One region of the Psychrobacillus sp. INOP01 genome, then DNA from elsewhere that is predicted to be linked to it. Evidence: riboswitches for the same ligand, from Rfam matches in the RefSeq annotation. Region 1 holds a riboswitch; the other holds the start of a gene.
What was found. A riboswitch is a leader RNA that binds a small molecule or an ion and turns the genes downstream of it on or off. The one in region 1 is predicted to bind lysine.

Region 1 (4,406 bases):
TAATTCATACTATCTTGAGAAAAGATAAAGCACTGGTCTCGCCAATTAGCACCTAATTCACGTTCAAGTGACTCCATTATTTGCCTGATAGAAAACAATTTATTTTTGTTAGCTGAACCACTCCTACATAAATCGTACAATGTAGCAAAATCCGAATCAGTAACTCGGCTATCAGAAAGAGCTTCTACTTGGAATGTATTCGACGCTATATAAGACCCATCTAATACCTTTGTGTACTCCACAATAGAAGACACTTTCTTAAACCGACGCTTTAAAAGCCAGTCCTCATTCTCTTCATCCATCAGAAGTGATAGATATGCCACTCTTTGTTCTTTCCACTCTGTTAATAATTTATCAAATGCAACTAAGTATTCTATGTTTGGAATATGAGATACTTTTAGCTGATCCACAAGCCAGTATTCTTGATCTTTTTTAATCAGATTGAAAAGGTTCACCTATCGATTCCTCCAAGCTGTTGTTAGCTTAATGTGCGTTTTAAGAAAGCTTTTGTTCGTTCTTCCCTTGGATTGTTGAAGATTTGTTCAGGAGGACCTTCTTCGGCAATTACTCCTTTATCCATAAAAACAACCCGATCAGCAACTTCTTTAGCGAACTCCATCTCATGTGTAACTATTAACATAGTAAGTCCCGTACCTGCTAACTCTTTCATCACTTTCAGCACCTCTCCAACCATTTCTGGATCAAGTGCCGAGGTTGGTTCATCAAATAACATGACATCCGGTTCCATAGAAAGTGCTCTCGCTATCGCAACACGTTGCTTTTGTCCACCTGATAATTGCTTTGGTTTGGCATTTACATAATGATCCATACCGACTACTTTTAAGTATTTTAACGCAATTTTTTCGGCATCTTCTTTAGAGCGTTTTAACACTTTTACTTGACCGACCATACAGTTATTCAACACATTATGGTTGTTGAATAAGTTAAATTGTTGGAAAACCATTCCTAGCTTTGTTCGGTAGGCATGGATATCATGTTTTTCATCTAAAATATTCTCTCCGTTATAAATGATTTGCCCGCCACTGGGCTTTTCTAACAAGTTTATACAACGAAGTAAAGTGGACTTCCCTGATCCAGAGGAACCAATGATGCAAACAACTTCTCCCTTGTTCACCGAAAAATCTATATCTCTTAGAACCTCATGATTTCCGAAGGATTTACTTAAATGTTGAACTTCGATGACATTTTCCATAGATTTTTCCTCCTTCGTTTAATCTAAATTAGTATTATTTTTGGTTAACATAAGTTGTGGTGGTGGCTGCCCAATCATGCTGTAGTTTTCAGGTCCATCTAATTTTCTTTCTATATAACGTAATATTAATGTTACAGTAAACGTCATAACGAAATACAAAATACATGCTATAAAGAACGGTTCAAAGTACTTAAAGCTTATACCTGCAACTGTTTTCGCTTGAAAATATAGTTCCGTGACACCGATCACGTTTAATACCGATGTATCTTTAATATTTATGATAAATTGATTGCCTGTTGCTGGCAAAATATTTCGGATTACTTGAGGTAAAACAACACTCCACATTGTTTGAACGTGATTCATACCAATTGCTTGTGCAGCCTCGAATTGTCCTTTATCAATCGAAATGACACCACCCCGCACAATTTCTGCCATATAAGCTCCCGTGTTAATCGAAACGATGAATATCGCTGCCATTGTGCGGTCCATATCTATTCCAAAGGCTAGCGCAGACCCATAGAATATCACCATTGCTTGTACAATCATTGGTGTTCCTCTGAAAAATTCAATATATACAGAAAGTATCAGATTAACTATTTTTAATACAATACGTTTTAGTTTTCTTTCAGGCGTAGGAATTGTACGAATAACCCCTGCCAGTAAACCAATAACTGCTCCAATAATCGTCCCAATTATGGAGATTAATAGTGTCATTCCTGCTCCACGAAGGAACATCGGCCAGTTACTTGTAATCATCGAAATAATATATTCTATGCTCATACATTTCCCTCCTTCCAAATAAAAACCGACTGCAAAAAGATGCAGCCGGTATCACTTCATCCTTATTCTGCCGCTGGTTGGTTATTAATAGCAGCATCCATTATTTCTTGTCGCTCTTCTTCAGAAATTTCCGCTAAAATTTTGTTGATTGCCTCAGTTAAATCACTATCTTTTTTCAAACCTACAGCCACTGCTGTATCCTCTTCTTTTGCTTTAAATCCTTCCGTAAATTCAACCATTGCGAAGTTTTTATTTGCAGAAGAAGCACTAATCCCTTCTGGGCGCTCAGATACATAGCCATCAATAACTCCAGATTCCAAAGCTACACGCATTGCGGAGAAATTATCAGAGGCTGGTTGTTTTTTCACATCTTTAATTTGATCGATTACACCATAATGTGAAGTATTCAGCTGACCCGTAATTTTAGCACCACTAAAATCTTGAATAGAAGTAGCCCCTTCAAAAGGACCACCTTTTTTTACAACCATAACAAAGTTGGATGTATAATAGTTTTCTGAAAAGTCGATTGTTTCTTTACGCTCTTTTGTAGGAGACATTCCCGCTATAATTGCATCAATTTTATCTGATTGTAATGATGGTACAAGTCCATCCCATTCTGTTTTGACGATCACTAGCTCTTTTCCTAAACCATCTGCAATGCGTTTAGCAATTTCTACATCATATCCACCGGCATATTCTGCGTTTCCAGCAATCTTCACTCCACCATTGGAATCATCTAGCTGTGTCCAGTTAAAAGGTGCATAACCAGCTTCTAAACCTACTGTAAATGTATCTGCTGCTCCTTTAGAATCATCCGATGAAGATCCTGAAGTTTCTGTAGTGTCTGTTCCACAAGCTGCTATTAACAATAATAAGCTTGCGAATATCGTTAAAAGTACTAATCTCTTTTTCATTCTAATTACTCCCTTTTTTAATAATGTATGTTCGTTCCTATAAAAAAAGACAACTTGTACAAAAAAAGACCTGAGATGAACTCAGGTCGCAATATGTATAGTTGCCCTAAATCCTCTACTTTTCCCTAAATGAGATAGCACACCATTATAAACTGGGATGTTTATAGTGGACAGTCCTGCAATTATTAACTGCAGACCCAGCAAGTAATACCGAGCAATATTACAAACTTCGGCGACATTTCCTTCTCCCTAGTATCATAGCTTCTCAAACTCCACTAAGGACTGTTAAATATCGCGCCTCTACCTCACTATACTAAGTGAGGTCGTATTCAATTATGTTTCATAGTTTACAATACACGTATAATCCTGTCAACTGCTTCAGAATTATTATTTAGCTAAGTATATGTTATAATGATCAGTGGCAATATAAAAATAAAGAAAATTTAATTATTATTGCGTCTTTTCACATTGATAATTATTTTTTTTAATAGGAGTTGATATTATGGGATCTGTCCAGCTTACAGATCACAAAGTAACTGAAGAGATAGACAAAGATTATTCATTAGAGAAGGTACCCCGTAGCCAAAGAAATATGGGTTGGTTAAGTATAACCAATATTACATTAGGAATAGCCACTGCCATTTTTTACTTTCAAATGGGGAGCGTAATGGCTCTTCAATTTGGGGCACTTAATGCTATTATCTCCTCCATTTACGCAATAATAGTTGCCGGTATACTAGGAACCTTTATTGCTTACTTATCTGCAAAATCTGGTATGAATGTCAATTTATTATCCAGAGGAGGAGGTTTTGGCTATATAGGTGCTTCCTTAACGTCCTTCCTCTACGCGACAAACTTTATTATGTATTGTGCATTTGAAGGTCTCATTTTAGTTTCCGCGGTTCACACCTTCTTCCCCTCCCTACACGAATGGGCGCTAATCATTTTCTTCGGGTTTATCGTTATACCTTTAAATTGGTTTGGAATCAAACAGCTAGATAGAATACAAAGATGGTCTTTACCTATATTTGTTATTTTCTTAATAACAGCAATTGTTATATCGTTTTATGAGCCTCCTGTATTTGAAGGACCATTTTGGACTTATCTACCTGAAGGAGTACAAGTTGGAGGACAAGCTTTGCTTCTCTGCATAGGAATGCAACATGGAATAATGGGTCTAACAGCCCTCATAGCATCTGATTATGCACGTTTTCTAAAACCGAAAGATATTAAAATTGGATCTGTCGTAATCGGTTTTGTTCCGCAAATTTTCTGTTTCGGCATTATGGGTGGTCTAGGCATATGGTTTGGAGTTCGCTTAGGAGAACCGAATCCTGGAGTTTATATTGTAATGCTTCTCGGCATTGGCGGAGCATTGTTCACTATGTTAACCCAATTACGTATAAATATTACCAATATATATAGTAGTTCCCTATCTTTATCTAACTTCTTCGAAAACGTATTTAAATTTACACCTGGTCGCCGTTTTTGGGTTGTCG
Region 2 (4,406 bases), 760 kb from region 1:
GAACGGGTCGCGGATTTTGCTGTAAATATTGCAAAAGCAACTATTAAAATCGGTAATACAACATCTTTACTGGATATTACTAAATTAGAGAAGATGAAGGATGTATCGATTGAAATGCTTCGAAAAGCAATACAATCTTTTTTAGAGGAAAATATCCTACTTGCTAAAGAAGTTGGTGACTTAGAGGAGGATGTGGATCAATATAGTGGTGAAACATATAAAAAACTTACTACTTATCTAAGTGATCATCCAGAGGAAACAAATCAGCTAGTACAATTATTATTTGTTAATCGTTTTCTGGAGAGAACAGCAGACCATATAACAAATATTGCTGAAAGCACAGCATATTTGATAAAAGGCCAAATATATGATTTCAATTCATAAAAGTTTTAGAAAATGAAATAAAACTGGAGCAGAAAATGAAAAAATTTCTCCTCCAGTTTTTTTATGCTATTCTAGTAATGATTAGTTCCCGTGTGATACCTGTTTACACCTCGCAAAAGTCGATGTAGTGACTAGTTAGAATTAAATTCGCAGACATTAGGAGGTTTATAAATGGAGAATAATGATATATTAATCAGATTGAGATATGCCCTAGATATAAAAAATAAGGACATGGTAGAGATTTTTAAACTAGGTGGCGTGGAAGTTACAAAAGAAGAAGTTTTAAAAATTCTTACCAAATCGAAAGAAGATAGTGATGATGAAGAAGTAGTGGAAGATGAAAACCACATGAAGTGTAACAATAAAATGCTGGAGTCATTTTTGAATGGGTTAATCACGCATAAAAGGGGCAAACAGGATCCAAAACCTGGGCAGGCTACAAATCAGGAACCTGTAGAACAGCATAAGGACCATGTGAATAATATGCTCCTGAAGAAACTGAAAGTAGCTTTACAATTAACAACAGAGGATATGCTAGAAGTATTGGATGATGGTGGTATCATTGTTTCAAAAGGGGAACTTGGTGCTATTTTACGAAAGCCTGGTCATCGTAATTATAAAGAATGCGGAGACAATTTTGCTCGTAAATTCTTAAAAGGCTTAGCAGTAAAATATAGAAGTTAAATTATAAAAGAGCGAATCCAAATGATAGTTGGAGTTCGCTCTTTTATTTTGGAGAATAAGATCTATCTAGTAATACTATTGATTTTCGTTTCCGGCGGACGCTTTCCGCGGGCGAGGTCGAGCCTCCTCGGGCGGCGCTACGCTTCCTCCCTGCGGGGTCTCGACTTTCTCGCTTATCCCGCTGGAGTCGCCGCCTTCCACTCCAATCAATCAAGAGAGTAGTCTTTATTAATAGGATTTAGCACAGCCTATGGCCAAGGTGACAGAATTAGTTTCAGTAAATGCAGTGAAACAAGCTGTATTTAGGAAAGATAAACACTTAAAACTACCGAGAAAAGAGAGCATAATTTAGCGACAAGTCTATTCAAAGTCTTAAGAAATCGATTTAAAACAGTTTTTTCCTAAAGGGTGCTCCTGCTTTTCTTATGAGGATACAGTTTCTAGCTGTGCGGCTAATATACTCTGTAAAGCACTGAGTTCCTCCGCATTTAAAGGAACCATAGGTAAGCGAACGCCACCTACAGGAATTCCTTTTAAATTTAATGCTGTTTTTACAGGTGTTGGATTTGGTGCTGCAAATAGTGCTTTCATGACAGGTAATAGTCTGCGGTGATCCTTAGCAGCTTCTCTTACATTGCCACTATTAAACTTTGCTATCATAGCTTGCATTTCATTTCCAATAACATGTGATGCTACTGAAATAACTCCTGTTCCACCAATCGATAGTACCGGAATTGTTAACCCATCATCACCACTATATAGCGAAAAGTCTTCAGGTGTATTACTAATAATTTCAGACATTGTATCTAAATTCCCGCCAGCTTCTTTAATAGCAACGATATTCGGAATTTCGGAAAGTCGGATAACAGTTTCTACTGACATGTTGACGACACTACGACCTGGAATATTGTATAGCATAGTCGGCAATGATGTAACTGCAGCAATAGTTTTGAAGTGTTGGTATAAACCTTCTTGTGAAGGCTTGTTATAATACGGAACTACAAGCATAATACCATCGACACCTGCATCAGCTGCTTGTCTTGTTAAATCGATGGATGCTTTAGTGTTATATGAGCCGGTACCAGCAATTACTGGGACTCTACCATTCACAACTTCCACTGTAAATTTAAACAGCTGGACTTTTTCTTCTTCTGTTAACGTAGGAGATTCTCCAGTTGTACCAGATACGACTAACCCTTCTGTTCCATTGGCAATTAAATAATTTATTAAATTTCGTGTGGCTGGAAAATCTATCTCTTCATTACGATCAAAAGGAGTCACCATAGCCGTTAATATTTGTCCAAAATTCATAACTTCTCCACATCCTATAGTTTTATTATTAAAAATTCAGGGAGAAGGGCAGTTATCAATTATGCCTCGGCGATAATTGCGTCTAGATTTTGAAGTGTGCTCAGGCCTGCGTGATGCAAGTCAGGTAGCCTTTAAAAATTCCCTTCAAAATCTAAGAATTCCGCCAGAGGCTTAACTTGAAACTTGCTTACTCAAGTTAATTAGACGCAAAAAAGCAACAACGAGGGCTCGTTGTTGCAGTAGAAATAAAGTAATATTTCTGTGCGTAAGATAGCCCTCCATATAGTCTCCTATATGACAATTCAGTGTTTATTCAACAGCTGAACCAGCTTCAAGAAAAATGAGATTCTTTCAACTTCGGCAAATTCCCCTTTCCACAATTGTCATAGGATCTCATTATCCTCCGAATGTGTACTGATGGTCTTCGCGCCTCTATCCTTACTTCAAATGTGCTTGAAATAAGAGAATATTTAATTATTAAAATAATACATGCTTTTTAATACTTTTGCAAGAGTTTACCTGTAAAATAAATATTAACTTATTTTTATGGCATGATAAACTATATTTTTGATGAAAACTAATAAGTTTCACAAGCAAAACCCATACTATACTAGAGGTGAAAAGGATGTATAAATTATTGTCTCATAATGATTTAGATGGAGTCGGATGTGGTATTTTAGCAAAGCTAGCTTTTGGAGAGCAAGTGAAAGTGCGTTACAATTCGATTTCATCCCTTAATCGAGAGATTGAATATTTTTTAGAAAATGATGAGCCAGATACGTTTTTATTTGTAACTGATTTGAGTCCAAACGAGGATAATGAAAAAAGACTTAATGATTTTTACAATGCAAAAGGGAAGGTCCAACTAATTGATCATCATAAATCGGCTTTGCATTTTAATGATTATGAGTGGGGATATATTTTAGTAGAAGATCAAGAAGGTAAATTAACTTCTGCTACTTCATTGTTATATGAATATCTTGTAACAAATAAACTGTTGGAACCAACTGCTGCACTAACGGAATTTGTAGAGCTAGTAAGGCAGTATGATACGTGGGAGTGGGAGAAGAACGGGAACCAACAAGCTCATTCCCTTAACTCACTTTTCTATTTAGTATCTATTGAAGAATTTGAAGGAAAAATGATGGATCGACTTCGCATAAGTGACCATTTCGATTTTGATGAATTTGAAAAGAAAATATTGAACATGGAAGAAGACAAGATTGACCGGTATATTCGTCGGAAGAAAAGAGAGATTGTACAGGCAAATGTAGGAGAACTTTTAGCTGGTATCGTGTATGCTGAAACGTATCATTCAGAGCTGGGCAATGAACTAGGAAAAGAATATCCACATCTCGACTATATAGCAATAGTGATAATGGGAGGAAAAAGAATCTCCCTTCGTACGATTTATGACCATATTGATGTATCTGAAGTTGCTGGTCAGTTCGGCGGTGGAGGTCATCAAAAAGCATCTGGCTGTACTTTAACAGAGGAAGCTTATAAATTATTTGTGTTGGACACTTTCCATCTGTCTCCAATACCAGAAGATGCAAAAAGAAATCAATATAATTTGAAAAAATCATCTTTCGGTTCTTTTTATAAGAATAGAAATAATGATACTTTCATTTTGTATTCTAAAAATAATCAGGATTGGATCCTTGAAAAAAATAAAACAGAAATAGAACAAACCTTTACTAGTTTTGAAGAAGGCGAGCGGTTCTTGAAAAGAAACTATGAGGCAGCTTTGGTAAGAGATGATCTGTTTGTCGATTACTTAATGAGTGAAGTGAAAAATAGAGAAAATTCATAATAATTTTTTGGTCATGACGGAGCAATTTTGAATTCTGAGCAGAAAGTAATTGCCTTTTGGACCAATTACTTTCGGTCATTTTTCGAATACTTGCGTAATGACTTTACTTAATTTTAATCTAGGTTTACTTGCGGAACGGAATATTGAACCAAAAAGTTGCTTTCTCTAATGAAACCGGAAAATTGAATATAAATAGAATGATAAGGTATGATTA

Region 2: another riboswitch for lysine. It lies ahead of dapA (4-hydroxy-tetrahydrodipicolinate synthase); the one in region 1 lies ahead of KD050_RS10550 (transporter substrate-binding domain-containing protein).

The regions. Positions count from the first base shown of each region.
Region 1 covers NZ_CP073315.1:2,071,913-2,076,318, forward strand. The annotation lists gene KD050_RS10535 (hypothetical protein) at 1-455, opposite strand, end outside; gene KD050_RS10540 (amino acid ABC transporter ATP-binding protein) at 479-1,213, opposite strand; gene KD050_RS10545 (amino acid ABC transporter permease) at 1,232-1,993, opposite strand; gene KD050_RS10550 (transporter substrate-binding domain-containing protein) at 2,056-2,907, opposite strand; lysine riboswitch at 3,035-3,218, opposite strand; gene KD050_RS10555 (purine-cytosine permease family protein) at 3,410-4,406, shown strand, end outside.
Region 2 covers NZ_CP073315.1:1,310,698-1,315,103, reverse strand. The annotation lists gene phoU (phosphate signaling complex protein PhoU) at 1-384, shown strand, start outside; gene KD050_RS06685 (YehS family protein) at 556-1,068, shown strand; gene dapA (4-hydroxy-tetrahydrodipicolinate synthase) at 1,492-2,379, opposite strand; lysine riboswitch at 2,643-2,822, opposite strand; gene KD050_RS06675 (DHH family phosphoesterase) at 3,005-4,192, shown strand.